DNA from 4 places in the Paradesulfitobacterium aromaticivorans genome. Region 2 is predicted to be linked to each of the others. Evidence: riboswitches for the same ligand, from Rfam matches in the RefSeq annotation. Region 2 holds a riboswitch; each other region holds the start of a gene.
The links. Region 2 has a riboswitch for cobalamin ahead of ACYQ2N_RS12700 (alpha-ribazole kinase). Riboswitches for the same ligand answer to the same signal wherever they lie in the genome.

Region 1: another riboswitch for cobalamin. It lies ahead of ACYQ2N_RS22050 (CbtB domain-containing protein); the one in region 2 lies ahead of ACYQ2N_RS12700 (alpha-ribazole kinase).
Region 3: another riboswitch for cobalamin. It lies ahead of ACYQ2N_RS02645 (energy-coupling factor ABC transporter permease); the one in region 2 lies ahead of ACYQ2N_RS12700 (alpha-ribazole kinase).
Region 4: another riboswitch for cobalamin. It lies ahead of ACYQ2N_RS11940 (hypothetical protein); the one in region 2 lies ahead of ACYQ2N_RS12700 (alpha-ribazole kinase).

The regions. Positions count from the first base shown of each region.
Region 1 is NZ_BAAHYT010000011.1:1,078,509-1,085,899, reverse strand. It holds gene ACYQ2N_RS22060 (TlpA family protein disulfide reductase) at 1-520, shown strand, start outside; gene ACYQ2N_RS22055 (sulfite exporter TauE/SafE family protein) at 561-1,322, shown strand; cobalamin riboswitch at 1,403-1,591, shown strand; gene ACYQ2N_RS22050 (CbtB domain-containing protein) at 1,854-2,048, shown strand; gene ACYQ2N_RS22045 (hypothetical protein) at 2,083-2,643, shown strand; gene ACYQ2N_RS22040 (hypothetical protein) at 2,640-3,236, shown strand; gene ACYQ2N_RS22035 (DNA alkylation repair protein) at 3,254-4,084, shown strand; gene lonB (ATP-dependent protease LonB) at 4,102-5,880, shown strand; gene ACYQ2N_RS22025 (HoxN/HupN/NixA family nickel/cobalt transporter) at 6,184-7,206, shown strand; gene ACYQ2N_RS22020 (adenosylhomocysteinase) at 7,371-7,391, shown strand, end outside.
Region 2 is NZ_BAAHYT010000010.1:1,432,594-1,439,984, forward strand. It holds gene ACYQ2N_RS12690 (hypothetical protein) at 155-310, opposite strand; gene ACYQ2N_RS12695 (carboxymuconolactone decarboxylase family protein) at 612-1,133, opposite strand; cobalamin riboswitch at 1,590-1,765, shown strand; gene ACYQ2N_RS12700 (alpha-ribazole kinase) at 1,916-2,695, shown strand; gene ACYQ2N_RS12705 (ECF transporter S component) at 2,787-3,287, shown strand; gene ACYQ2N_RS12710 (ABC transporter ATP-binding protein) at 3,328-5,091, shown strand; gene ACYQ2N_RS12715 (energy-coupling factor transporter transmembrane component T family protein) at 5,134-5,946, shown strand; gene ACYQ2N_RS12720 (4Fe-4S binding protein) at 6,198-7,052, shown strand; gene ACYQ2N_RS12725 (hypothetical protein) at 7,082-7,391, shown strand, end outside.
Region 3 is NZ_BAAHYT010000008.1:55,596-62,986, reverse strand. It holds gene ACYQ2N_RS02660 (MetQ/NlpA family ABC transporter substrate-binding protein) at 1-380, opposite strand, end outside; gene ACYQ2N_RS02655 (methionine ABC transporter permease) at 549-1,223, opposite strand; gene ACYQ2N_RS02650 (methionine ABC transporter ATP-binding protein) at 1,231-2,256, opposite strand; SAM riboswitch class I at 2,380-2,478, opposite strand; cobalamin riboswitch at 2,758-2,944, shown strand; gene ACYQ2N_RS02645 (energy-coupling factor ABC transporter permease) at 3,223-3,945, shown strand; gene ACYQ2N_RS02640 (hypothetical protein) at 3,945-4,283, shown strand; gene cbiQ (cobalt ECF transporter T component CbiQ) at 4,280-5,041, shown strand; gene ACYQ2N_RS02630 (ATP-binding cassette domain-containing protein) at 5,097-5,966, shown strand; gene ACYQ2N_RS02625 (precorrin-6A/cobalt-precorrin-6A reductase) at 5,966-6,778, shown strand; gene ACYQ2N_RS02620 (sigma-54 interaction domain-containing protein) at 7,045-7,391, shown strand, end outside.
Region 4 is NZ_BAAHYT010000010.1:1,266,225-1,273,615, reverse strand. It holds gene ACYQ2N_RS11975 (HD-GYP domain-containing protein) at 1-818, shown strand, start outside; gene ACYQ2N_RS11970 (hypothetical protein) at 838-1,161, shown strand; gene ACYQ2N_RS11965 (hypothetical protein) at 1,264-1,422, shown strand; gene ACYQ2N_RS11960 (HD domain-containing protein) at 1,376-1,510, shown strand; gene ACYQ2N_RS11955 (hypothetical protein) at 1,650-1,835, opposite strand; gene ACYQ2N_RS11950 (hypothetical protein) at 2,080-2,226, opposite strand; gene nrdD (anaerobic ribonucleoside-triphosphate reductase) at 2,207-2,860, opposite strand; gene ACYQ2N_RS11940 (hypothetical protein) at 2,944-3,231, opposite strand; cobalamin riboswitch at 3,408-3,590, opposite strand; gene ACYQ2N_RS11935 (FmdE family protein) at 3,822-4,067, opposite strand; gene ACYQ2N_RS11930 (4Fe-4S binding protein) at 4,871-5,044, shown strand; gene ACYQ2N_RS11925 (response regulator) at 5,010-6,056, opposite strand; gene ald (alanine dehydrogenase) at 6,253-7,386, shown strand.

The DNA.
Region 1 (7,391 bases), on a different contig from region 2:
AGTTATGATCGTCCTTGGGATTGTTTTCGTAGTGCTTTTTGCCACGATAGAGCTAAAGAGTAATCTTCCACCATCAGTAAACCAAGCACCAGGACCACAGATAGGATTTAAGGCTCCAGATTTTACGCTAAAAGATCTAAATGGCAATACTGTCAACTTAAGCGACTTTCGAGGCAAACCCGTTTACCTTAATTTTTGGGCTAGCTGGTGTCCGCCGTGTAAAGCGGAAATTCCAGAGATTCAGAAATTCTACCAGCAAAATAAAGATAAAGTTGCAGTCTTGGCGGTGAATATAACTTTTAATGACAAGCTCTCAGACGTAGTTAATATATTGAAAGACAACAATGCCAATTTTCCGGTACTATTAGACACCAACGGTAATTCTTCTGTAGCAGATGCTTACCAGGTGTACGGAATACCGGCGAGCTTTTTTATCGACAAGAACGGAATAATTAGGGAAACGCATGTGGGTGGTATGACATTGAATACGCTCCAAGAAGCATTAAAAAAGGCACTGTAATTTTAATTAACTTGGACTCTTTTCTATAAAGGAGCATTAGATGACTTTATTTAGTCAATGGTACGCTTTCCTAGGACAAGTAAATAATTTTTTGAGTCCTTATTTGTCAGGTCTGTCGTTGCAGCTCCACATTCCGGTGTTATCGGCTCTGCTTTTGGGGTTGCTTGGTTCCACCGCTCCTTGTCAACTATCAACAAACTTTAGTGCTTTGGGTTTATTTACCCAAAAAATTAGCAAAAAGAAGGAGTGTTTATCAGCAGCCTTTTCATTTACCCTAGGAAAAGTAGTTGTGTACACGTTAATAGGTTCACTGACGATCTTGTTGGGAATTAAGCTTAACCAGGAAGCAATTCCTATCGTACAAGTAGTCAGAAAGGCCCTTGGTCCTTTGATGTTAATCGTTGGTCTATATTTGCTTGGATTGTTTAAGACAAAATTATCGCTGTTTACTTCATTAGAACGAAACCTGATAAGACATATACCTAACATCAAAAATATACGGGAGTTCTTCTTAGGTGTAGTTTATTCTTTGGCCTTTTGCCCAACTCTCTTTTGGCTGTTTTTCGGTATTGTTATCCCGTTGGGGGTTTCAACTCAGGGGGGAATTATTTTACCTGGACTGTTCGCTATCGGAACAGTCATACCGTTATTAGTTATTACCTTTTTACTTGCCTATGGTATAGGAACAACAAAATTGTTTACAAGGAATGTACCAAGGATAAATGCAATTCTTCAGAAGGTAGGGGGTGTTATTTTTATTCTAGCAGGTATTAACGATTTTATTGCCTACTGGCTAATTTAGGGAAAAACCTTTTATTTTTCACAAGAAATTCATAACTTCTTCATAATCTTGTAGTATTATTTTTAATGTATAGAGGCTCAACTAAATATCTTTGGATGAGTGATTCTTTTCCGAGGGAAAGAATTGAAAAGGGAAGTCAGTTGAAGCTGACGCGGTGCCCGCCACTGTAAGAGGAAGTTAACTCGCATTATGTCACTGGGATATATCCGGGAAGACGTGAGTTGACGATGAACTTGAGCCAGGAGACCTGCTTATTCCAACATTTCTACAACCTACGGGATGTTAGGGAGGTGTTTTTATTGTGTGCCGTTTTTGTGCAAAACTGCGGCTGGATAATTATCCCTAATTTATAGATTAGGGATTTATTTTTGCCCGTCATTCAGAAAACACTAACAATCAGTTTTGGCCCCTTATTTTTGATTTATTGATCAGTAAATCCCTGAGTAAAGAGTATTGTTCTCTTGGGTCGGTTCCCAATGAGTTAGAAGAACCGTATTTAATTGACTCATTTATTATTTTTGGAGGTAATTGATGATGAATTATGCCAATAAAAATGTGGTTTCACACAAAAAGTTTAATCTTAATTTATCGTTACCGGTACAATTATTGTCTGTTTTAGCTCTGACGGGTTTAGTCCTCTTTACCTTATTATTTAGCACTTACCCGCCCTTACATGATTCAGTGCATGCCCTCCGGCATGCACTAATGATTATTCCTTGTCATTAATTTAAGTATACAATTAGAAAGAGGTGTTAAATCAGTGAATACTCGAATCGCGGTTTATATACGGCCATTATTATTGGCTTTTCTAGTGCTATTTCTTTTTACTCCTTCCCCAACGCATGCTGCTGAGGAAAACGACCTGCAGATTCAACTGCAATCTACTCCGGAGTTTAATGTAATCAAGCCTAATTTTGATTCCCAGTTTTCCATCGTAGTGAAAGATAATAAGGGGCAACCTGTGAAGGATGTAGAACTGGCCTTCACCCTGGAAAGCCCCGCTGCAAAGTTCTTTCCTTCTACTGATGTTCCAAGAGTGGAGGGTCTGACTCTGATGAAGAGCAAGGTTTTTGTTCCCGATGGGAAACTGGACTTTGGATATGTCTTCCCAATCAGAGGAGAATATGCTCTAACGGTTAAAGCTACACCAACCGGAAACCCCAATCATGCGGTAGAAAAAACCCTGCACTTTACGATTAACGAAAACCCAACTAAAGTAAGGAATGTTTCGATTTTTATTTCAGTGCTGTTGCTTTTGGGATTTGCAACGGGATATATATTAACCTCGCGTAGAGTGGCTGGGGAGGTAGTAGAAGTATGAAACTTAAGACTTTTTTAATGATTGGACTCGTAATAGCTTTAAGTATGACAACCGCACCTCTCCTGGCCATGACCATGAATCATCAATCGGCAGATTTCAACCCTATCGTGAAATCTGCGGAAAACGGCCAGGTTAAATTAACTGTTAATGTAAACCCTGGAATGTCGACGGTAGGACACCTGACTAAATTTACCGGACAAATAGTAGATAAAGCCACCGGTCAGCCGGTAACCAATGTTCTAGTAAAAATCAATGCCCATCACATGGAAGAAGATAAAAACGTACTGCATACCGAGTTTGTATCGACTGACGGTGGTTTTGGCTTTGATAACATGTTTGCTGACGGTGCTGAACACCTCCTGACCTTTATGATTGAGCCGACGGCTACTTCTTCGATTAAGTTTACACCTGTAGGAACAGAGTTCCCGGTAGAAGTGATGGGAGTTCAGCCCCCTACCGGTGTTAAAGTTAAGACTATGATCTTTTTGATGGTTGTCATTGCCTTCGGAATGGTTGCAGGAGTTATTACTCCAAAATCCCTCAAGTCTCGTCAATCTAAGAGACTTATAACCGCACCCGATTCGAATACTTAGGATAGGTTAGGTTAAAGATGAATCGTCTACTTTTCTTTTTACTGGATAAAATGCTACTGATCTTGGCTAGTAGAGCACATAGCGGGCAATTGGCTTTGGGGTTGCAGATTTTTGAAAAATACTTTAGCGAGCAACCGGACAGGTTATACGAAGTTTGCCAGGACTACACTGGTAGGAAGCAGTGGTTCTTTCGATTTATTGCTGGAAAATATTTGAGCCGGTTTTACCTTGAAGAACCTGCTAAGGTGATTACGCTTTTGGAAGAACTGGCTGTTGATCCGGTATGGCAGGTGAGAGAAGGAGCTGCCTGGGGTATTGCTGCCCTTTGGGATCTGACGGATAACAGTGTTTTAGACTACTATTCCAGGTGGCTTGGGGATGAACGGGAATATTTGCGAGCTACGGCAGCTCTGTCTTTGGTACCGGTTATTAGGAAAGGAGATTCTACTTTGCTTCCGTTGCTAATACCGTTATTAGACCGACTGGTAGTTGATGAAAGTAAAGCAGTACGTAGACTCATCGGATCGCAGATTATCGGGAAGGTCCTGGCTGAAATTTTTCCGGAAACAGCATATGAATGTCTTAAGCGGTGGGTGCCCCTGCCTAACGCTGTTACTCAGTGGCAGATAGCCCGGGCAGTGTCCGGGCCTCTTGCCGATAGGTTTCCCGGAGAAGTTATGGAAATTTTACTTAGAATACAGTACCAGGACCAACCATTGAGCCGCCAAGCACTGTTTTCTGCGTTAAAACGCTTGTCACATTCAACTAACCCGGAACTAGTCCTGGCGGCTCAAAAATATGCAGAAGAAATAAGGGCCACCACAGCTGAAAATCAGGCTTCTCTTTAGAAGTAAGGAGCATGCAAATGAAGGGCTTTGACTCTACAGCGGAAATTCCGGTTCCCGAGTGTCTGGTAGACCAGGTTATTGGTCAGGAAGAGGCTGTACAAATAATTAAACTTGCTGCCAAGCAAAAACGGTCCGTTCTGCTTTTGGGTGAACCCGGGACCGGCAAAAGCTTACTGGCCTCAGCTATGGCAGAACTATTACCACCTGAAGAATTGAAAGATGTTATCTGTTTACCTAACCGGGAACAGCGGACACAACCCTTAATTCAAATCGTTAACTCAGGAGCGAGTGAAAAGCTGTTGCAAGAGGCTAAGGAGAAGTTCAAGCGACAAGGCTTTTCCTTAAATTTTTTGTTAATCTTTGCAGTAGTTGCTATCTCGTTTGTCAGTTTTTTCTATACTCTTACACGCAACAATTTTTATTACCTTTTAGGTGGACTGTTTCTGGTATTACTCATTTACGGGTTGAAAAAAAGGTATTTAGCCCAGGGTCAAGCACCGAAATTCAAGATACTAATAAACAATTCCGGTAAGAAACATGCTCCGGTTATTGATGCTACCGGTTTCCATGCCGGTGCGTTGTTAGGGGACGTACGGCACGATCCCTTCCAGTCCGGAGGAGTGGAGACCCCTCCCTACCAGCTCATAGAGGCAGGTGCTATCCACCAGGCCCATAAAGGGATATTGTTTATCGATGAAGTTTCCACCCTTAGTATGGAATCCCAACAGAGCTTGTTGACGGCTTTTCAGGAGAAAAAACTGGCCATCACCGGCAGAAGTCTTGGTTCCAGCGGTACCATGGTTCGCAGTGAACCTGTGCCCTGCGATTTCTTACTGGTGTTGGCCGGAAACTTGGAAGACATGGATAAAATGCACCCGGCTCTGCGTTCCCGGATCAGAGGGTATGGTTATGAAATCTATATGAAAGAAGAGATTGAAGACAATGAGCTAAACCGCTATAAATTAGCCCAGTTCATAGCCCAGGAAGTCAACAAAGACGGTAAAATCCCTCATTTCTCCTATGGGGCATACCTAGAACTATTGGTTGAAGCCGGTTTGATGTGCTCGGTCAAAGGGAAGTTAACAACCAAATTCCGGGAATTGGGCGGTTTAATCCGAGCAGCAGGGGACCTCGCCCGGCAAGATAAAGTCAACCTTGTAGAAGGCATTCATGTACAAAACGCCAGGGAACTCGTTTTACCTTTGGAAAAACAACTGGCCCGGAGTCGTGCCCGATCTTTACAAAGCTCTGTCTTTCTTACAGACGGCAGAAGAATCGGCCAAGTCAACGGGGTTGTTTGCGTGGATGGAATTGAACCGGTTATCCAGCCGGTTTGGGCGGTACTATCGGAACGCCCGTTAAGGAAAGAAGATGCTGCCGGGAATCATTCTATCACTGGTGATATCTCTTTATTGGGATTTTCCGCCCCCGCTAACCTCAAAAATGTCTTACACGCTGTTTTAGGCAGAACCCTGACAGGGAAAGAGCTGTACCTTGAAATTGACAGGCACTACCGGAACTTTAGTTGGGAAGAATGTCCTTTAGCGGCAGTGCTGGCCGCCAAGTCGGCCCTGCAGCAAAAAGCAGTAAATCAAGGGACTGCTGTACTAGGGGGTGTGAATATTAAAGGAGAGGTATTACCCACCTCTCTTCTGCAGTATAAGCTAGCAATGTTAGCAACAGCAGGAATCAAACAAGTACTTATCCCTCAGGTAAATGAAGGAGATTTGCCTGGACAAACAACTATGAGAATTTGTCTGGTGGCTACGGTGGAAGAAGCTTGGACCTTGTTGTAAACCGGCTCAGCTTCTAATGGTTGTTATGAGATGAGATATGGCCGAATGGTTGAAAATCTCTTGCCCGGCGGCTAAAAAAATAGAGCCAAAATTATTAGAGTGACGCCCAGGGCTGGTCGCATCAAGCGTATGAATTTATTGGGATGTAAGAAGCGCTGTACCGAAAAAGAAGGAAAAAAATATCTTATGTCGAACATAAAAATACAAAATATATTAAAACAATACAATACCATGGAGGTCTTAACCTTAAGGTTAACTCCATGGTTTTTTGTTTTTGGAAAAAATTAGAGGAAGGTGAACGTAATGGATCATATATCTAGAAAAACAAGTATTACAAATCGCCCGAAATGGCTTCGTTATGGATTGTTAGTGGCCGTGATACATCTTTTGGGACTGATCTTTTTGCTTCCGAAAGTTCGGGAATATCCACAATTGCTGGGATTTGGTTTTCTGAGTTATGCACTGGGCTTACGCCATGCTTTTGATGTTGACCACATTGCTGCTATTGACAACACGGTACGTAAACTGGTACAACAGAAAAGCGATCCGACAGGGATAGGATTTTTCTTCTCTTTGGGCCATTCTTCGGTGGTTTTTATCATGGCCATCATTACGGCCATTTCCATGCATTGGGCTGAGCAAAACATTCCACAATTACAAACTTTCGGCAGTATGATTGGGACCGCTGTTTCAGGAGGTTTTCTGCTCCTCATAGGGCTATTTAATCTTTACATTTGGTTCGATATTTACCGGTTCTTCTCCAAGCTGCGTAAAGGGGAGTACGATGAAGAGAACCTTGAGCAAGTCCTTTTAAACCGGGGCTTCATATCTCGTTTCTTTAGACCGCTTTATAGGTTTATTAACAAGAGTTGGCATGTTTACCCGCTTGGCTTTCTCTTTGGTTTAGGTTTTGATACCGCATCCGAGGTAGCCCTGTTAGGGATTTCTGCGAATGCGGCCACTCAAACAGTTCCTTTCACCGGAATCATAGCACTGCCGGTTCTATTTGCTGCCGGTATGAGCTTAATGGACACCGCGGATGGGATTTTTATGACGACTGCCTACCATTGGGCCTTTTCCACTCCATTACGCAAGATTTATTACAATTTATCGGTTACCGGCCTTTCCGTAATTGCAGCGTTGTTTATCGGTCTAATCGAATTGGCCCAGATAATTACGCCAAGGCTTGGACTAAACAGCGGAATTTGGGGATGGATACAAAACCTGGACTTCGAAGGGATCGGCTATCTGTTGGTGAGCCTTTTTATCTTAACATGGGTTATTTCTTACGGACTCTGGAAGGTTTTACATCTGGAGAAGGCCTGAGGGCAACTGAAAAAATCCTTAAAAATAAACCGCACCGAAATTACTAGCGAAATCAGCCCTGGAACGGAAGGATTTCTTGTATTTGGGGAAGAAATAATACGGGAAGTTTTAGATATGACTTTTGTGGATAAAAAGGAGGTGGCCCGACGTTAGTCGGGAAATAAATGGAATCAACTATTCGTGAT
Region 2 (7,391 bases):
CTCGAACATTATCATAACGCAAACAAGGTGATTTTTCAAGGGCCATTGATACTGTCTCTACTGGAGCATATAAGTTTGATGCTCTTGCGCGTTACGAGAACGCGAAAGTCCAAAGGAACTCTCGCGCAGGTGATGCTATTCGTTAATTTCTAATTTAGAAGATAACGCCCAGGGCAATCAAGATCAGAATTGCAATGGCAATGATGCCGACCCCAACGCCATAACCGCCGGTGTAACCGCCATAACCGGTACCGCAAGCATAGCCGCCGTAGCCTGCACCGTACCCACCCAACATGCCGTATCCGTACATACTAGTAACCTCCTTTTTAATATTTTCGTGTGTCAGTTCTACTTCTTAGAACACGATTCCTAAAGCAATCAGCAGAAGAATTATGACCACAACAATTCCAATTCCGGATCCCCAACCGATTCCACCGCCGCCACCTGCTCCAAAAGCCATCTGCTTATTCCTCCTTCCATATTATGGGTAAACGCGGGATAGTACAACATATGTTCAGAGGCTATCGTTGGTTCCTTTGGAATAATTTAAAAGGGGCTGCTCCCAATGCTAAGTTGAAGTGCTTGGGAACAGCCCCCTACCAGAGAGCAGCCTAACTTTCGATTTCGACCCCCGTATTCTCCAAAATACGTGCCACCAAATTATAGAACCCGATGGTCAAGGTAAGCTCGACCAATTCCTGATGGCTTAATACTCGAGCCAGGGTGTTGAAAGTCTCATCCGACGACTTGACCTTCAGGGTTACTTCGTCAGTGTACTTAAGTACCGCCTGTTCCAGATCATTGAACTCCGGCCTGTCCGGGCCAAGCTTCACCGCTGCGATGTGCCCGTCAGAAATTCCGATTTTACGGGCGAGGATTTCATGCTGGTACCATTCATAGCGGGAATCACAAAGGGTCGCTATCCTCAGGATTGACAGCTCGCGCAGGCGGCTGTCCAACTTCGCTTGAGTGAGCAAGGAGTTGCCCAGCCGCATAAAGTGGCGGGCGCTTTTTTCCGCATGGGCAACCATGCGGTTGATGTTTAGCCCTTTCATTTCGGACTTGCCCCCGCTGATCATCTCCCGGGTTTTTTCCGGCATTTTCTCGACGTCTAACAACGGTAATCTGGCCATGGTTTCCACTCCTCTACTAATGGGAAAGCTTCAGTAAGCTTCTTCCTCTTGCCCAAATCATACCCTGAAGCCAGAATTTTCTCAACCCTTAACGATTTAAGAGGACAGGACTATGATGAGAGGGAGTGAAATGAGGTTAAAATGAGAGGGCTTGAAGGAGTGCTTTAATAATGGTAAAATCATAAGGAGACAGGAGACAGGAGACAGGAGACAGGAGACAGGAGACAGGAGACAGGAGACAGGAGACAGGAGACAGGAGACAGGAGACAGGAGACAGGAGACAGGAGCGTTTCAAGAGATTAATAACTTGCTGGAAGCATATTCTTGGGCATTCTGACTACTGACTACTGACTACTGACTACTGACTACTGACTACTGACTACTGACTACTGACTACTGACTACTGACTACTGACTACTGACTACTGACTACTGAATTCTGAATAACTAGTTAGTAACAATAAAACAAGTTATAGGTGCCCTTTTTTAGGGAGAATAGGGAACCGGGTGCAAGTCCCGGGCGGACCCGCCACTGTAAAGAGGAGTTTTTGCACATCAGCCACTGGGCAGCTGGGAAGGCGTGTAAAGGCGATGATTCTAAGTCAGGAGACCTGCCTGTAACTTTCGGTTCATGGATCATGGTAAAGTTCATGGTTAATTTGCCTGTTACCTATATGTAACACGGTAAATGACTGTGAGCTTTTTTATTTTTCTCGAATCGCTTCGATTTTTAGAATGACTTTAGCTTTGCTTTAATACTGAGTGGAAAGGAGGTGAAGTAGGATGGGCTATCGAGGCCGGGATGTGGAAGTTGCGATGCTCACAGACGGGCAATGCCTTGTTGCCGCCTGTGATTCGTGTGGGGCGATTGGGGAGAAAGAGTATGACATCGTTAAAGTGACTCCTTATTTAGTGGGTAGATTAACCGTCCGCGTTGCGTTGCTCGAAGTGCTTGCAGCCGGGGCTGTTCCGCAAATTGTAACCGTAGCAGTATCAAATGAACTGAACCCCACAGGAGACGGGATCTTGGCCGGAGTGAAGGACGAGCTTAAATTCACAGAGAAAGGATCTCTGCCGGTGGCTGTCAGTACGGAGAAGAATATGCCGACCAGCCAGACTGGTCTGGGAATCAGCATCGTCGGCACGTGCAGGCGGGAAGAGTTGCGCATTGCAACTTCCCAAGGCGGAGACAACGTTTACTGCCTTGGGCTGCCAAAGGTTGGTTCTGAGGTACAAAGCCCGGATGATGAAGAGATCGTTCAGGGTAAACATGTTCTATCCCTCGTGAAAATTAAAGGCATTCATGATATTGTTCCTATCGGTTCTCAAGGGATTCGTCGGGAGGCTGACTTGCTTGCGGAGAATGTTGGATGTGACTTTATTCCGGATTGCTCTTCTCAGGTTGACTGGAAAAAGTCGGCTGGGCCGTCCACTTGCTTGATTTTCACATCTCCGGCTGAGTTGACCGCTTCGGCTTTGGGAGAGCTTGCGGGAGTAGGGTCTGCATTTTGGTCCATAGCACTGCATAAGGCTGGGATACTCGTTCCCAATGTTAAGAAGTAATTCAGAAGTAATTATAAATTGATCAAGAAGTAATCAAGAAGTAATCAAGAAGTAATTTAAGAATATTGAATTTTAGAGGGAGGAATTATTCATGAGTCAACTAAATGCCGTTAAATCCGTAGCGAGTGTCAGAAGGATCGCAATCATCTCCATCTTTATTGCTCTAAGTGCTGTTGGTGCCCTTATTAAAATTCCGAGTCCGGTAGGAACAATTGGGATGGATTCGGCCCCCGGGTACTTTGCGGCCATTGCTTTCGGTGCGGCCGAGGGCAGCATAGTGATTGCGGTGGCTCACATGCTCACATCAGCTGTTGTAGGTTTCCCTTTAAGTATTCCTGTTCACCTTATCGTCGCCGCGATCATGGCGGTATGTGCGCTTGTCTTCCGTTGGGTTAACCGCAAACTGGGCCTCATTCCGGCAAGCGTCGCGGCGATTATTATCAATGGAGTTATTGGTTCCTTCACGGCGTTCCCGGCGGGGGGCATGGGGGCTGTGCTGGGGATTATGCCTTTTTTAGTGCTGGCTTCGGTGCTAAATGTTATCATCGCAGGCATTGCTTATAAAGCGATCAAAGGGAGCAAATTGATTTAGTTCAGACAGAGAACTGCGGAACCTGGAAGTGGAGCAAATCATGGAGAATGCACTTGAACTTTTAAATCTTTGTTATCGTTACCGCCATGCGGAAAGCCTTACCTTAAAAAACATCAACCTGGACCTTGAGCGGGGGAAGTTCGTCGTTGTCATGGGACCTGCCGGAGCAGGCAAGAGCACCTTAAGCCTGTGCTTGAACGGGCTTATCCCCCAGCTGCTGGAAGGAGAGCTCTCCGGCAGGCTGACCGTGGCAGGGCAGGATGTCAGCCGCCAGCCTGTACAAGCTCTGGCCAGGCACATCGGTTTGGTGCTGCAAGATCCGGAAACTCAGATTTTCGGGCGGACCGTGGCGGAAGACACAGCCTTTGGCCCCCGCAATCTCGCTTTCTCTGAGATGGAAGTTGAACGCAGAGTTGCTGAAGTCTTAAAGTTGGTTGCTCTTCAAGGGTACGATCAAAGGAATACCGCCGAACTTTCCGGCGGGGAAAAGCAGCGCCTGGCAGTTGCCGGTGTGTTGGCCATGGGTCCGGAGATCCTTGTTTTAGATGAACCCGCTTCTGAGCTAGACCCTCAGGGGCGGGTTGACCTCTATGCTGCCCTTGATGAGCTGCGGAGAAAGCGCAACCTAACCATACTAGTAATAGAACATAACGTCGAAGAAGTGATTGAGAGAGCGGACGAGGTCGTTGTATTAAATGAAGGAGAGATTGTCTGGCGGGGGCTGCCTGCAGACCTCTTTCGCCAGGTCGAACTTCTCCGACAGCTGGGGATCAAGCCCTTGCCGGTAAGCGAGCTTGGCTGGGATTTCTATCAAAGGGGCTGGATCGAATCGGAGGAGGTTCCGCTCAATCTGTCAGCCGCCGCAAATGTTGTACGAAAGATAGTAATGGGCCGATCGGAGTCACCTGAGCCTGCAATAGTCCTGACGGTGCCGGCTGAACAAGTTCTAGCACAGGCAATCCCAGACAGGCCTGTTATAGCGCAGACGCCGGTTTTACTGACGGTGTCGGGTCTTGTCCACCGCTACCCGTCGGGCCAGACAGTCATTAAGGACCTTGATTTGTCCGTTAGAGAGGGAGAGTTTGTCGCGCTTGTCGGTCCTAACGGTGCTGGGAAGACCACGCTGGCCAAACATTTCAACGGTCTGCTTAAACCCTCTGACGGGGATGTCATCGTAGACGGCATCAACACGCGCCACATTGAGACGGCAGGTTTGGCCCAAACCGTGGGTTATGTTTTTCAAAACCCCGACCACCAAATCTTCGCCGTTTCCGTGGAAAAGGAAATTGAGTACGGTCTAAGGAATGTCGGGCTCGGACACCAGGAGATAAGGAATCGCCTGGACTGGGTTTTGGACTTAACCGGGCTTCAAGAACACCGTACAGATCACCCTTTTACCCTGGGCAAGGGGAAAAGGCAGCTGCTCGCAACAGCCTCCATCCTGGCCCTCAAGCCCAAGCTCCTGGTGATTGACGAGCCCACTACCGGCTTGGATTGGAACGGAACTCAGGCCATCATGAGTTTTATCAGAGAGTTGAACCGGCACGGAACAACGATCGTGATGATCACCCACGATATGGAAATTGTCGCTCGCCATGCCCGCAGAGTCATTGTCATGAATCAAGGGCGGATTCTCTCTGATGCCGAACCGCGTAGCCTGTTTACGAATTCGAGCGTAATGCAAGAGGCTGCACTTGTTCCCCCCCAAATCGCCCGGCTCAGCCAGGACTTAACAAATCTGGAACTGGGAAGAACCTACCTTACTGTCGAAGAATTCATAAATGCAGGGGTTTGTGGCCGTTAATCATCGGATCAAAGTTCCGGCTGCGGGAGAGGAGAAAGCGGGATGTCATTAAACAAATTAGCGCAGGAGCCCCTTCTGTACCGCCTGGATGTGCGGACGAAGCTGCTCGGTTTTATAAGCTTCACGGTGCTTGCCCTGATGTTTCAGAATCCCTTCTATAATTTGGGGTTGACCCTGTTTGTTGCAATTTTAGCCTTTTCCGCCCGCATGCCCTTGACCAAGGCTCGGGCGATGCTAATTCCTCTTCTCCCCATCTTCTTTTTCATTTTAGTAGTAACTGCCTTTAGTTATCCAGGAGACCGTTTTCGAAATGGATTCAGTCAGAATATTATTTTTTATCTCTTACCCGGACAGCGTCTGGGAGCTACCGTAGGCGGGATTCTCATGGGCTTGAATTTTTTGTTTAGGCTCTTGACGATGGTGCTTGCTTCTTCCGTGTTTAGCCTCACTACCCCGCTTGATGACCTTTTGCAATTCTTGCAGAAAGCGAAAGTCCCCCCGGAATTAGCCTTTATGATCGTAACAGCCCTGCGCTTTATCCCAGCTCTGGACAAAAAGAGAATACATATTCTTGAGGCCCAAAAGGCGCGGGGAGCCCACCTCGGAGAAAAGAGCCTGACGGGAAATATTAAAGCCTATATTCCCATTATGGTACCGCTCATCATTCATTCCATTCAAATGGCTGATGCCCTGTCCATGGCTATGCTCAACCGGGGTTATGGATACACAAGGACTTGGACCGGTGTACGTGAGCGGACTTTGCGGTTGGAGGATTATCTGGCTATATTCTTTATCCTGAGTATGACAGCTTTAGGAATTTACTTGAGGTATTTCACGCAGCGAGGGACTCTCTAACGAAAGCCTCTCAAACCAAAGCAGAAACCTTCTCCTCTCAAATATTCATGAAATATTCACATTCTCCTAAAAGATTAACCACAAAGGAGCGTTAGACTGTATCTGTAGCCGTAGGACCGAGCTGGGTTAAGCGAAGTCAAGCGAGGTCAAGCGAGGTCAAGCGAGGTCAAGCGAGGTCAAGCGAACTTAAGCGAAATTGTCCCGCTGAAAGGAAACGCTGCGGCTGCTTAGTTTTGAGAGGAGGACATTTCATGGCAGGCAAGAAAAAAATTCGACTGAGGACCTGGTTGCAACTATTCTTTTTCGGACTGATCGTGCTGATTGCAGTGAACAAAACCCTGGCAGGTTACGGCCTGGCCCTCCCATTAATTTCGGATGCGTCAACCCATGCGTTCTGTCCGTTCGGGGGGGTAGCTACTACTTATCAGTTTCTGGCCACCGGCACTTTTGTCAAAAAGATTCACGAATCCTCATTCATACTTATGATAATAATCTTTATCACAGCTTTTGCCTTTGGCCCGCTCTTTTGTGGATGGGTCTGCCCGCTTGGGAGTTTGCAGGAGTGGATTGGCAAGATAGGGAAAAAGATTTTCCGCTCGCGCTACAATAATTTAGTTCCGCGGAAAGTTGACGGCTTCTTAAGATATCTTAGGTATATAATGCTGGCGTGGGTCGTATACATGGTCGCTGTGACCGGGCAAATAACAGTATTTGAAAATATTGATCCGTATTACGCCTTGTTTAACTTCTGGACCAGTGAAATAGCCGTGGGCGGCATTATCTCGCTAGTTATAGTTATGCTTGCATCTCTCCTGGTGGAGAGGCCGTGGTGCAAATATGCTTGTCCTTACGGAGCAGTGTTAGGCCTCACAAATCTCTTTAGTATTTTCAGGGTACGGCGCAATGCCAACAGCTGCATATCCTGCAAGGCCTGTGACAAAGCCTGTCCCATGAACATTGAGTTGTCTAAGGGAGAAGTGGTACGCAACCACCAATGCATCTCCTGCCTTAAGTGCACGTCTGAGGAAGCTTGTCCGGTCGGCAATACCAGCTATCTGGGGACAAAGCTTCTACAGCACGGGATGAATAAGGAACAATCAGTTTGAGGTTAGCGCTGTAGAGGGAGGATGAAAGCATGAAGATAAATTCTAAAATTGCGGCGATATTTATGCTTGTAATTTTGTTTAGCGGCATAGGAATAAGCAAAGGGCTGGGGGTCTGGCACACGGAATCCACTAAGGTTCCGGCTAAATATACCTCAGGTGAATTTGCCGGACAGTATAATCCGGCGGATATTCGCGGTTCGTATTCTTTCGGGGATGTAAGCAGCGCTTTTGGGGTCGCTCCGGAAGAATTAGCTAAAGCGTTTGCGGTTACTGTCAAAGATCCGGCTGAGTTTTTAGTCAAAGATCTGGGGACTTTATATGCTGACGCTGAGGCTGAAG
Region 3 (7,391 bases), on a different contig from region 2:
TCAGTTAGCGCTTTAACTTTCTTGGAATAAATGCCCATGGGCTCGATATGCACTTTGGCGATAGAGACAAGTTTTAAGTTGTGATCCTTGTTGAATTCTTCTAAATAGGGAGTGTGCTGAAAGAAGTTAGCGTCAATTTCCCCTTTGTCCACGGCCAGGTTAGGGGTGTTGTAGTCAGTGAAGGTTTGGATTTTAAGGTCGACCCCTTCTTTCGCGAGAATGGGTTTGACGATTTCAAGGATTTCTGCGTGCGGTTTCGGAGTAGCCCCGACTTTGATGACGTTTGCCGCTGCTTGTTGGCCGCACCCGGCGACAATAAGGGAAAGTGCAATCAGACTGATTACGAATAGGGTAAAATAACGGGTTTTGCTTTTTAACATTTGTAATACTCCTCCTAGCGTATTGGAATTAGTATAAATTGTTCATGAGCAATCGCTCAATCTTTTATTTCAAGCTTCTTTTCACATGGGCCCATATGTTCAGAGAAGCCAATAGGAATATTAAGAAAAAGGTCTTTCAATTTTGTCAATATAGACGAAAGAATTTATCTAACCTGAGTGCGATACTTTGCGTGCCAGCTTCATGCCTAAGGATTGAATGACCTGCACGATAACGACTAAAATCGCAACGGTAATAATCATGATATCCGTGCGAAAACGGTTATAGCCCCACTGAATGGCGACATCTCCGATTCCGCCCCCGCCGACGGTTCCGGCCATGGCGGTATAGCCGATGATGCTGATCGTGGTAATTGCCACGCCAAGGATGAGAGAAGCTTTAGCTTCCGGGATCAGGACTTTTCGGATGAGCTGCCAAGGGGATGCTCCCATCGAGAGCGCAGCTTCAATGACACCATAAGGCACTTCTTTCAGTGAACTTTCCACAATTCGGGCAACAAACGGCGCTGCTGCGACCACCAGCGGGACAATGGCTGCCGTGGTGCCGATGGAAGAGCCTACGAGTGCCCGGGTGAGGGGCATAAGGGCGACCAATAAGATAATAAAAGGTGCAGAGCGCAGAATGTTGATAATCGTGCCCAGAACCGTTTCAACCCAGGGATTTGGCAAAATGTGCCCCGGGGAGGTGACTACGAGCAAGACTCCCAGAGGCAGCCCCAAGGCATAAGCAAGTACTGTCGAGACGATGACCATATAGATGGTCTGACCCAAAGCCAGCGGTATGAGCTGCAATATAAATTCCCAGTAAGATGGGTCAAAGAGCATGGATAGTTCAAAGTGCACGCTGGATCACCTCCACTTGCAATTCACGCTTTGACAGGTAAGCATGGGCTTTTTCCAATTGGTCAGGTGTTCCTTGGAGTTCCAACGTGAGCGTGCCAAACAAGGTAGAGCGCAAGTGGTCAATGCTGCCGTAAAGGATGTTTGCTTGCACCGCGCAAGTTCGGACCAGGTCAGTGATCACAGGGTCGGCAACGCGTGCGCCCAGAAAATTAAGGCGGACGATCTCAGAATCGCGGTGGGCAGCGAGATCGCGCAGAAGCTCGGGTGGAAGTTCGTTGGGAAAAACGGTTGAAATAAAATCTTTAGCGATAACTGACTGAGGATTGACAAACACCGACTCGACCGGGCCGTGTTCCACAATCTGAGCTTCATGAATAACCGCCACGTCCGAACAGATTTCTTTAATAACCTTCATTTCATGCGTAATAATTACGATAGTTAAGCCTAAGGTCTGGTTAATTTCTTTCAAAAGATTGAGGATGGACAGGGTTGTTTGCGGGTCTAAAGCAGAAGTCGCTTCATCGGAAAGTAAGACTTGCGGTTGGGTAGCCAAGGCACGGGCGATGCCGACCCGCTGTTTTTGCCCGCCGCTTAACTGAGGAGGGTAGGTGTTGGCCTTTTCCTTCAATCCCACCAAAGGCAGAAGTTCGTTAACCCGGGTAACTATCTCTTCTTTGGGAAACCCGGCAATTTCGAGAGGGAAGGCGATGTTTTCCGCGACCGTGCGCGACTGCAGGAGATGGAAGTGCTGAAAGATCATGCCGATCTTCTGCCTGGCTGAGCGTAGTTCTCTATCAGACAATTGGGTGAGGTCCTGTCCCTGAACAAGAACCCGGCCACTGCTCGGTTTTTCTAAAAGATTAAGGCAGCGCACAAGCGTACTCTTGCCCGCACCGCTTAAACCAATGATGCCGTAAATAGCGCCCTGTGGAATATGCAGGGATATGTTTTCCAAGGCTTTAACCTTGCCTTGAGCAGAGGAATACTCTTTGGTTAGATTCTCAACCCGGATCATGTAACGTGCCTCCCTAATAGCTCTTGTCGATGACTCTCATCTTAAGTTAAGAGACTATCTCTTAGTTTTTCCGGCAAATAAAAAACTTCGCGAGGAAAACACGCGAAGCGACTCTCGGTTCTCCTCTCATCTCCCAGATTGCCTGCAGGAGTTAGCACCGTGCATTAGCTGCCGGTTGCCGGGTTTCATCGGGCCAGTCCCTCCACCTACTCTGGATAAGAGTCAAGATCATGTTAAATTATGGGGTTATCTTAGCAAATTAATGCAAGAATTGCAAGAGGGAAAATTATGACAAAAATGAAAATGATATGACATAATTAGAAGTACTTTCAAAAACATTGATGTTTGCAATCGCTTTTGCGACTCTTGTCGTATTAATACTTAAAGGAATGGACAAGAGCAAGTAGCCCATCCCTAACCCGAAAATCTTTGCAAGCGGAATCCTGAAATCTGTGCTAAGGGATTGACCCGAGCCCCTACGGATGCTAAAATAGTCACAAGTTCATACGTATTCGGACAAGTGATTCCTTCTTGAACTGAGGAGTCATAAAAGGGAAGCCGGTGTGAATCCGGCGCGGTCCCGCCACTGTAAAAGGGGAGTCTTCTGCCATACCCACTGGGGAAACCTGGGAAGGGGCAGAAGGTGAGGAGCCTAAGCCAGGAAACCTGCTTGTCCGCAAAGAACACTTTACCCACGATGGATGGGAGGTGCGTGTTGAAGCAGCATACCTCCGCCTCTGGTGGAGGTTTTTCTGTTGTAGAAAACTTACATAAGCTTCCTGAGGGGAGCATGCAGATTGTCTTGTCCAGCGGGATTTGCTCTCAAAAATGCGGATGCGACTTGAGAGCGGAAGTGAACGCTGTTTCTAAGATGACCACACATTGCCGTGACTCTAAGCTACTGTACTAGGATGTTTGGAGCATGGCAGTGTCGGTTGTCTTTTTTAATTATGGAGGAGTAGAAAGATGCATATTGCAGAAGGAATGCTCCCGGTCGTACCGGCAGTTCTCTATGGTGCAGGTGCCGTTATTATGGCTGCCGCCGGGGTCAAAAGTCTAACTGAAAAAAGCAAAGAGATTCCCATGATGAAGCAACTGACAGGGGTAATGACCGCAGGGATCTTCCTGGTCTCATTGCTGCCGGTGCCCGTACCGATAACCGGTACCAGTTCCCATCCGGGCGGAACTCCGCTGGGAGCAATTTTGCTAGGGCCATGGATTACGTCCTTAGTTAGTATGATCGCGCTTTTATTTCAGGCTCTCTTTTTTGCCCATGGCGGTCTGACAACCTTAGGGGCCAATACCCTGACCATGGGAGCGTTCGGGGGGCTGACAGGCTGGCTAATCTTTTGGATGCTGCGCAGAATGAAAGCGAATCTTTTTTGGTCAGGACTCGCTGCCGGAGTGATAGGGGATATTGCCATCTATATAGGTACTTCGATCCAGTTGGCTCTCGCTATTCACGGGCAGCATCTGGTGAGTGAAGTGTTTATCGCGATCTTTGGCGCATTCCTGCCCACTCAGGCTCCGCTGGCGATCGTAGAAGGGCTGTTCACAGGCTTTATCCTCAAGTATATTGCCGAACGCCGCCCAGACATCCTGGTGATGCTTAAAGTGATTCGGGCGCAAGAGATCCGGTCGCAGGGGTCTGAGCTAACCAAGTATGTGGCCAAGGGGGCTGAAAAATAATGGGAAAATCAGGGAAATGGCTTGTGGCTATCGTGTTTTTAGCGTTGCTGGTATATGTCGGAACAAGCTCTATGTCTATGCCCGGTGCAGATGAGAAGGTCGGAGAAGTGGCTGCCAAATATGCTGCGGAAATAGGGGTCAAGGAGCGCCCGCCCCTTATTAATACAGACAAAGGGGATTTGTTGTTGTTTGTATTTGCTGCCGGGGGAGCGGTAGCCGGGTTTTATCTGGGCTATCAATGGCGTGGCTTTTTTGGCAAGAAGAATAGCCGCGAGAGCGATCTTAAAGCCAATTCGAATCATATGTATAGCGCCGATGCGGAGATGAGGTCCAAATGAGCGCCCATCATCTGACACTGGAGATTCCGCAGACCGTATTGACCAGGATTGACGGCAGGGTAAAACTGCTCTTGTCGGTATGCGGCTTAATGGCAGCAGTAAGCACTAAGACTTGGCAGCTTCCGGCATATTTTGGGCTAACAAGCCTGGCTTTGCTCTTGGGAGCGGGTGTACCCGTGCGCCTTGTGGCCCTTCGCCTGCGTCCGGTGGTATTGATCGCGGTCTTGCTTTGGCTAACGCAGATTTTCCTCAGCGGTCAGACCCCTGCTTTTCATTGGGAACTGGGCTGGGTGCATCTGACCGGATATGAAGAAGGGTTGATTCAGGGACGTTTATTTGCGGTGCGTGTTTTGGGCGGGATGAGTGTCATGCTCTTGCTCACGCTCTCCACCAGTGTGCAGGAATGGGTAAGTGCCCTCGCCTGGTTCAAAGTTCCTGCGACAGTCATTGAAATTATGACTTTGAGCTATTCCTCTCTGTTTGTACTGATGGAAGAACTGGACCGCCTGCAAAAAGCACAGCACATGCGCCTGGGTTATGGCACTTGGTGGCGCACAGTGCAGACGACCTCTGCGATCGGTGGCGTTCTGTTCCTGCGGGTTTTTGAGCGTAGTAGGCGCTTGTGGGAGGCTATGCTTTGCCGGGGATATGAAGGGGAAATGCGGGTTAATTACCTGCGCACGGTTCGAAGAGGGGATATTGTGCTTGCAGTGGCGGGCCTTTCCATCATTATTTTTGCCTGGCTCATGGCTCGCTGAAATAGGTGTTTCGTTGTGGCAACTAATCTGCTATCTGAATGAAGGGGATGCGACCGTGGAGGATAACGAGAGAGCTATTACCGAACCGATATTAGAGGCTCGAACCCTCAGCTTTGCCTACCCAGGCGGGGAGGAAGTCTTGCACAGTATTGATTTTGCTGTCGCTGCCGGGGAATGTGTGGCCTTGCTTGGGGCTAACGGATGTGGTAAAACGACACTCTTTCAGCAGTTTAACGGATTGCTTAAGCCGAATTCGGGCCATGTTTTGCTCAGAGGACAGGAGTTAAGCCGCTGGCCCAAGAAGGAAGTATTCGCGCGGGTGGGGCTTGTCTTTCAGGATCCGAATGACCAGCTCTTCGCAGCCACGGTGTATGAAGATGTTTCCTATGGGCCTGTTAATCTTGGCCTGCCTCAAGCAACGGTTGCGGGCAGAGTGGAGCTTGCGCTTGGGCAAGTGGGGATGTGGGAATATCGCAAGCGCAGTCTGCATCAGCTAAGTTACGGGCAAAAGAAGCGTGTTGCCATTGCCGGGATTTTAGCGATGCAACCGGAAATAATGATCCTTGATGAACCTACGGCAGGCCTGGACCCGCGCACAGCGACGGCGCTCATGCGTTTGCTTAAGGACTTGCAGCAAGAACATAAGCTGACAATTATCTTGTCTACGCACGAAGTGGATATCGTGCCAATTTATTGTGACCGGGCCTACCTCATGCAGGCCGGGCGCATCATTAAGCAGGGGACACCTGCGCAAGTATTCGGGGATCCAGAGTTAATCAGGGAGAGTTTTCTGCGCCTGCCGCGGATTGCGCATTTGTGGGAGGTGCTTGCTAAACGGGAAGGTTTTCCCGCAGGGGAATTCCCTTTGACTATTCGGGAAGCACGCCAGGTGTTCAGTGCGCTTAAGGAGGGGGTTAAGCCTTAATGATTTTTCTTGTGGGAGAAACGGCAGCCGCGCGCGAGCTCGGGGAGCGATTGCTCGCTCAAGGTATTCCCAGCCTTAAAATTGAGACTCATAACGACAAGTTTAGATTGCTTGCACCTCAGGGTAAGCGGGACGGGGATCTGGCAGAATTACTCAGTTGGATTCCGTCTTTTGACTGTACCGTCATCCTTGATGCCAGTCACCCATCCTGCAGTGCCAGGTTCGGGAAAGTAAGGGAATACTGCGAGCAGCAGGGCATTCCCTTTCTTAGGTTAGACAGACCGGAAACAGTGATCCCGGCGAATCCTTTGATACATACGGTCGGAAGCTGGGAACAGGCCTTGGACAAACTGGGAGAGCGTGTTCTGGCCTTGAACAAAGCAGGACCGGAACGCAAGGTTTTAAGCGGAGCAAGTAAAGATCTTGTAACAGTCTTTGTCACAACGGGAAGCCACCAGATTGACAGCCTCGTTCAGAGTCCGTTTGCTTCGAAGGCACGCTTCGTTGTCCGGGTACTACCGGAAGGGCGGCTGGTTCAGAAGTGCCAGGATTTGGGGATTGCCCCCAGAGATATCGTGGCTATGCAAGGGCCGTTTTCCAAAGAACTTAACCGCATGCTGTTTAAGTTTTATGGAGCGGACATAGTCTTTACCCGTGACAGCGGTCCGGCTGGGGGGACAGACACGAAAATCTCCGCAGCCTTGGCGCTGGGTCTTGAGGTTGTGGTCCTCAAGCGGGCCGCCATGAAGCAGGGGTTGACAGCGCACAGTGTGAAGGAAGTGCTAGAGTGGGTTAAAGAAGATGTGCGGTGAAGGATTCTGTATACGACTTTTGGCAGGGGTTGACTCAAAAGCAATTCCCCTCCGATCACACCAGAACGTATTTCAATGCTCTGGTTTTTTGTTTTGCTTATAGTAATTGTTTTTTTGGTAGGAATATAAAGGAAACATGTGGAATGTTAGATTAATGTGGTTTGGACGCGTCTGGAACGTAGGACGTTAGGTGACATGGATCATTGGGGGTCAGGACCGATTTTCTCTGCCTCAATAAGTTAAAAGAGGAAGGGAGTAATAAGCAAATGGCAACAATCAAGTTAGGCTTAATTACAAAAAGTCGCTCGGTATTTGATACTTTTTTAGCTCAAATTAAAGATTTATTTGGAGAACAAATCTTGGTTGTTGGTTATTGCCTTGACGAACAGTCACCAATGCCTCTGGAATGTGACCTCTGTCTGATTTCGTATGCAGAGATCAGAGAGCTTGTTTCTGAACTCACCAAGAAAAAGGTGATTGTTGCACACCGTACACTGGATATTGCCAAATTAAGCCCAGTCTTTGATCTGAAGGCGGGAACCAGAGTTTTAGTTGTAAACAACTTTAAGGAATCTACCGAAGAAACGATTGAACTGCTTCAAACCATGGGCGT
Region 4 (7,391 bases), 170 kb from region 2:
AGCAGATTGAAAAGACGGTTGTTCTGGTAGAAACGATTCTCAAAGAACTCCAGACCCCAAACGTTTACTTGAATTTTGATGCGATGCGGTTAGATTTGGAGAAGTTCAAACAACACGATTATGGGACGTTTGTGCACGTTTTGAATGTTGCCTTGTTATCTGCACTCACGGGGATGCGTTTGGGATATAAAGAGAAAAGGCTTAAGTATCTGACATTAGGTGCACTGCTTCATGATTTGGGAAAATTACAAGTGCCAAAGGAAATCTTGAACAAGCCTGGAAGTTTAACGGATGACGAGTTTGCCATCATGAAACGGCATCCTTTGATGGGTGAAGAAATGCTAAGGAACACCCGTTTGTTAAACAGTGTGACAGCGATGGTCAGGGAACACCATGAACGCTGGAACGGGAAGGGGTATCCTTTCGGCTTGAAAGGGGATAGCATCCATCCCGATGCCCAAATCATAGCCGTTACCGACGTTTATGAAGCCTTGACCGGCGACAGACCGTACCGCAAAGGCTTACCCCCCTACCATGCACTGGAAATGATTATTGCCTGGTCGGGGAAAGACTTTAACCCGAAAGTGGTGCAGGCTTTTCGAGAATCCCTCATTCTGTACCCTGAAAATGCTATTGTCACCCTAAACACGGGTGAAATGGGAGTGGTCGTTGCTGTGCCCTTGCAAATGCCAACTCGACCACTTATTCGTCTTTTGTTTGATAGTAACGGAAGGTTCCTCAATCGAGAGATTTATGTGGACTTAATGCAAGATTTAACCCGTTTCATTGAACGGGTGGAGTTTAAGGAGGCAGGGTGAGGGGGAGAGAAAGGTTCAAGTGGGGATAAGGATTCAAGATTCAGGTATTGAGGTCGTTAATGTAGCAGGACAGTCATTTAGCGAAATTGCTAAACTTATTGAAAATGTCTCGGCACAAATGGGAGAAATATCTGCTACGATCCAACAAATAGCTAGTGGCAAAATAGTAACTTCGGTTAAACAAGTTGATGTTATTAGTAAGGAGACAGCAGCCCAAGCCCAAACGGTATCCGCCGGGGTCGAGGAACAAACGGCATCTATGGAACAAGTTGTTTCGTCAGCCCAAAATTTAGCCTCCATGGCAGCGGAGCTTCAAAACATAATCAGTAAGTTTATACTCTAGTACTCGGCGTTACTTCTCCCTTTGGTCGTCGTTTTCAACATACGCAGATTTTCAGCACAATTACAGATTAAAGTTAGCTTTCTATCTCAAGGGGGGATGCGGATGACCATAAAAGGTTTTCACCGGTTTGGGCTCCGGGGACGGCTTCTGGCCGGGGCGTTGGTCCTAATCATGCTTCCGGTTTTGTCGGTAGGATATTGGATCAACTATAGTCTTGCACGATATCGGAAAAATTGGCGTTCCGGAAGGGATTCTCAATAAACCGGGTGCCTTAACTGCTGAAGAGTTGGCCATCATGCGTGACCATGCCCGGCAAAGTTACGAAATTGTTAAACTCAGCTCTTTCTGACTGCAGCAGAGCGGCATTGGAACAATACTGATTGATATCCAACATGACAAACGCCTTAATCTCTTCATTCATATAGGGTACCGGCAGAATCCCGACGTCGTTGCCAAAATAATTCCTGACATTCTCCTCGGTGATGATCTCAAGCAATGTTTTCTTTAGAAATATCTTTAGCCGTAGTATAGATAGTATCTGGGCATATATCATTACAATCACTGGTATCTCTATGTCCAGATACGTCCCATGCAAGGGTTCCATTCATAACCGTACACGCATTAAGGAAAAAATTCCTATTCTTCAATTTTATAAAAATACCTCCCTTATCAATTAAGGGTTTTACGTCATAAAGTTTAATTTTTCCATCGTCAAAAAATATACGTAAACAGTATAATCCTCTTTCGGTAAAACTCCATAAATTTTAGGTCTCATGTGCAACATCCCCTTTGTAAACGCTCCTTCATTGATATCAAAAATAGTCTCTATACCATTATATGTTGCATGGAAATGGGGAGGGGGGAGGATTATGCTCATCATAATACATTGTGATGATAATCCCGTAAAATCTCGATATCTCAGGAATTTGTGTCATCTCCTTCATTCAAGGGACAAAATTCAGAGTTCTTCATTTGCAGGGCAACTTTATCGAAAGCCGGCATCGTTCGATAAACCGGATGCACTCCCGCTAAGGTATCTTCAGATTCAGCAGGCAGCATAAACAAATTCCTGCCTCTCCTGAAATTCTGCGCGCTTACACTTGTTCCAGTTCTGAACTGGTCGGAAATACCCCACGATCCGGCTCCACACCTCTGTCATCCCACCGCAGATAGGACAATGATAGTGCTCCCCGCTAATATATCCGTGAGCCTCACAAACGGAAAAAGTCGGCGTTACCATAAAATAAGGAAGGCGATAGCGGGCAAAGACTTTCTGCAATAAGTCTTTGACGGTATTCGGGTCATCGATTTGTTCGCCCAGAAAGAAGACCGTGCCACCCGTATATTCTGTCTGCAGTGCCTCCTGCAATTCGAGCGCCTCAAAAATATCCACTGTATAGCCGACCGGCAGTTGGGTTGAATTGGTATAATAAGGCTCATCAAAAACGAATTCCTGAACAGCCTGCTTTACCTCTGTATAGGACAAATTGTCCCTGCGAACGAAGGGCGCAAGATACGTATCGAACGACGAAACAGCCTGAGCACCGGCAGCTTCCTCCTGAAGGGTATAAAAGAGATTTGCCAGCTGCCCCAAGGCTGTGCGCAGGTGCGAGTACCACCCTGCCGTCCCTTTTACGGATTTCCTGGAAAACAGCCATATCTCCTCTTCCTTTCCGCACATGATCCAGTCCACAGACATGATACTTTGTTCGCCATCATGACTACGGTTGGCATGCCTGACTCTTTTTCCTGCATCGGTTGCCAGACCGTGAAAATCCTGAACTAAGCCCGTTTTTCCCCAGGCGACAGGATAAAAACAACGCCCCGCGTACGCCCTGACTTCATCCTTCCCCGCTGTTTAGGCTTTTGAGGCTTCTGAATTTCTTCAATTCTTGCACTACCTTTAACCTTTTCTATGATTCTGATCTTGTCGTGCCCCTCAAGCTCTTCAAGCTCATCGTCGATATCCATAAGCTGTACCAACCACTTGACACGATGCTCCCGATCGGTCGCAAGTTGGCCTAAAACTTCTTCCCGCACACGGCGCAACGATTTGACGTATGCCACCATTTTTCTTCATCCTTTCTTCTAACTCCAACGACCATACCGATCAACGATCCATACTGATAGCCCATAACAAAAACCCTTTACAGAATTCCTGTAAAGGGTTTAACTCGTCCGGCTAGCCAGATAATATCTTCCGGTTACCAGGCATCGCTACATTCCCCCTATCCTCCGTAGGTTCCTGTGTGGCTTTAAAGCGAGCAGGTCTCCTGGCTTAAGTTCATCGCCGCCTTACGTCTTCCCGGTTTCCCAGTGACATCCTGTAAGGCCGCTCACTATCACAGTGGCGGGACCGCGTCAGATTTGCTGACTTCCCTTTTCAATACTTTCCCTTAAGAAAGTATACTCGTTCTACGTGTATGATGTTTTTCATGAATAGGCTAGCAGATAAGAACTAGCCTGTCAAGGTGAATGCTCCGTTTTGTTGCCTTTATAAGGGTAGGACCACGGGCCGGTTCTCCATTTGCCCTATCCTGACTTAAACACGGTTAAACGGCTGCTTTCATAACGTTGGGAAACGTACGACTTACCAGCCACGTTATTCCCCAACACCGCCAGGAACTCCCCCCTGGCCAGCAAGCGTCGACGGGAAAGCCCTATATGCTGGCCCATCCGGAACTGAAGACCCTGCCGACGATTGGGCAAGGCGGACCGGATACTCCGCAAGCATCATTCTGAACGATCGCCACAACCTCGCCTATGTCCACCCCTTGTTGCGCACACCACTCTCTTAATTCCCTCATCCCAATCTGCACAGCCTTGATTGCCAAACCAGGACAGATATGCCCATGAAAGTCAACACAGCTTTGCCAATCATCCTTAACCAGTATGTCTTTCTCCATCATCATTCACCTCATTAAAATACTTTCCTTTAACCACGTGCCAGAAGAAGTCTCCAAGTTAAAAAAATAGCCGCCTGCCGCACCCCGGCCTCGGCCTGACCTGCTACGACAGGCGGCAAAGAGGAGGTTGTATATTATTAGATCCATGCCGATCTAATAAACTAAGAAAAGGTAATACCTATTGAAAAAACCATGGCATCATCCAGCGCCATCGTGCCGCTGAAAGACCTCCATGGTCCCATTAAACGATTTTCCTATTTTGCATTGCCTATTGCCCAATTAATACAACGTATTTCGATCGGTTATCCTTATCCTTGATGCTCATGAGCTATGCCCAAAAGGTGGTCAACCAGATGGCTCCGCTCCACAGAAAAAAACCATGGAGCTACCGTACCTGGTCAAGACCTCCATGGCCTTATTTTTCATCATTTATTTCTTCATAATTAATTATATTCTTCATTCATTTCCGTTTTCCTGCTAACACAATAAAAATTTTCTATGTTTTTTCTTTAGTTTTGGCAGTGCCTTAATTCTTGCGTGTCAGGGATAAGCCCCGAGTTCCTAGCCCTTCTGAATATGTTACGGGAGGATGATCATAGACTCAGCTTTTGGGCTGGTTAGTTTTCATCTGCAATCCGGATAATTTTCGTGGATTCGGTCAAACTTAAAGGTGAATGATGATCTGGCGGAGGTCAAGATGGAACAAGAGCGCACACTTGAGATTCTAAGGTCTAATGGGGAAAAAACTCTTTGGGACAGATTTTTAATGGGAAGGAGAAAGAGGAGCTTTTGCCGTTGATGATTTGTCCCCTTCCCTTGTCCGGGAACCGAGCAAATGTATTCGCTGCCGGCGCTGCGTCACCGTCTGCCGTGATCTACTGACTTTTAGCATTTATGACATGCTGCACCGTGGTTTTGATTCGGTTGCCGGTCCTGCTTTTATTATTTTTGGTTGGATCGATATTGGGAAGGAGTAATACCTTCATACTTTTTAAATACCGCCGAAAAGTAACTACTGGAGCTAAAACCGGTTGCTGCCGCAATTTGCTCGATTGTCTCAAGTGGGATTCTCAAGCGTTGTTTCGCCTTTTCCAGCCGCACTTGGGTCAAATATTCCGTAAATACTCTACCCGTCTTCTTATTGAATAGACGGCTTAAATAAGCAGGACTGAGGTGCACGTGAGCTGCTACTTGATCAAGTGTAATCTTATTCGCATGATTGCTTTTAATATAATCCAGAGCTTGACGCAACAGGACCTGATCACCACACAACCGATTCTTAACCAATAGGGCGATACATTGGTCTAAAATAGCTTCTCCCCAACACCTTAGTCCCTCAACCGACGACATATGGGATAACTCCCGGACCATGTTATTTTCTAAAGCTGTTACTTCGGTGGAATCAGCACCTGCAGAAAGAGAAGCATGTACAATGATGACCATAAGCCGTATGCCGAAGGAATGTATTACACTAGCCGAAGGATTTAGCTCTTTACTGGCAAGAAGTTGAAGGACATAAGATAATTCTCGCTTAGCATCCTCTAGGTTTCCTGCTTTTACTTGTTCCTCAAGGCTTGCTAAATCTATGGCCGGACCAGGTTGAAAGTCTTTTTGCGCAAGCCTGTCTAATGCCTCTTTTACGGCTCTAATCAGTTGTTGTGGCATAACCGGTTTGAGCAAATAGTCTGAAGCTTGCGCTTTAATGGCCTGCTGAGAATAGGAAAACTCGTTGTAAGCGGTTAAAATAATTACTTCGGTAGCTGGGTAAGCCGCCTTAATTTGCTTAGTTGCCTCTATTCCATTAATTCCGGGCATCTTGATATCCATGATTATCAAATCGGGACGAATGGTATGAACTTGCTCCAAGGCTTCTCGTCCGTTGGCTGCTTCCCCTAAGATATGAATAGGCAGGTTCTCATTCTGTAATGTAAAGTGTAAAACCTTACGCTCTAATTCCTCGTCATCGACTAGCAATACTTTGTACACCATGTAATGAATCCCACCACCCAAGCCTTATTGATTCGACAACAAAAATTTAATACTCGTGGTAAAAACTTTAATAGGGCTAGTTATAAATCTGACAACATTCTGCTATCATTGCGCAACATACTGGCTGGCATCTTCGTTTGATTATGAGATAATTAAGATAACAATTATCTCATTAATCGAAAGGAGATAACCCAAAATGATTATCGGGGTACCGAAAGAAATCAAAAACAATGAAAATCGTGTCGCGCTGACTCCAGCCGGGGTCGAGGCATTTTGCAAGGCCGGTCACAAAGTTGTCATTGAAAATAATGCCGGTGTTGGAAGTGGGATTAGTAATGAAGAATACATGGCAGTTGGCGCTGAAATCCTGGCTGCTCCGTCGGAAGTTTTTGCGCGTGCCGATATGATCATGAAAGTAAAGGAGCCTCAACCGGCAGAATATGAACTATTTAAAGACGGTCAATTGCTGTTTACCTATCTCCACCTGGCTCCGGAGCCTTTATTGACAGCCGCTCTGCTTAAGAAAAAAGTTGTAGGCATTGCGTACGAAACCGTCCAACCCTCTGACCGTAGTCTGCCGCTGCTCACACCTATGAGTGAAGTGGCTGGTCGTATGTCAATTCAAATTGGTGCTCAGTTCCTTGAAAAACCACATGGCGGTAAAGGTATCTTATTAGGCGGAGTTCCCGGCGTTTCCCCTGCCAAAGTTACCATTGTCGGCGGAGGTGTTGTCGGTACCAACGCAGCCAAGATGGCTATAGGCATGGGAGCCGATGTCACTATCCTGGATGTCAGCATTGCCCGTCTCGGGTATCTGGATGACATATTCGGTTCTCGGATTAAAACATTAATGTCCAACAGTTACAATATTAAGCAAGCCGTTGCGGAGGCCGATTTGTTGGTAGGAGCGGTTCTTATTCCCGGTGCCAAGGCCCCCAAAATTGTGACGGAGGAAATGGTTAAAGCCATGAAGCCAGGTTCAGTTATCGTTGATGTGGCGATTGACCAAGGGGGCAGCGTTGAAACCGTTGACCGCGTAACTACCCATGCCGAGCCAACCTATGAGAAGTACGGAGTTCTCCACTATAGTGTAGCCAATATGCCCGGAGCGGTAGCTCGCACTTCTACCTTTGCTTTGACCAATGCAACTTTGCCATATGCGCTTAAGCTCGCCAACTTAGGGTTCACTGAAGCAATTAGAGTCGATCTTGCGCTGGCCCGCGGTGTGAATACCATCTACGGAAAACTGACCTATAAAGCAGTTGCCGATGCACTCAACTTGCCATACACTCCTTTAGAAGAAGTTACTAAAGTTTCCGCCAATGTTTAGCAGCC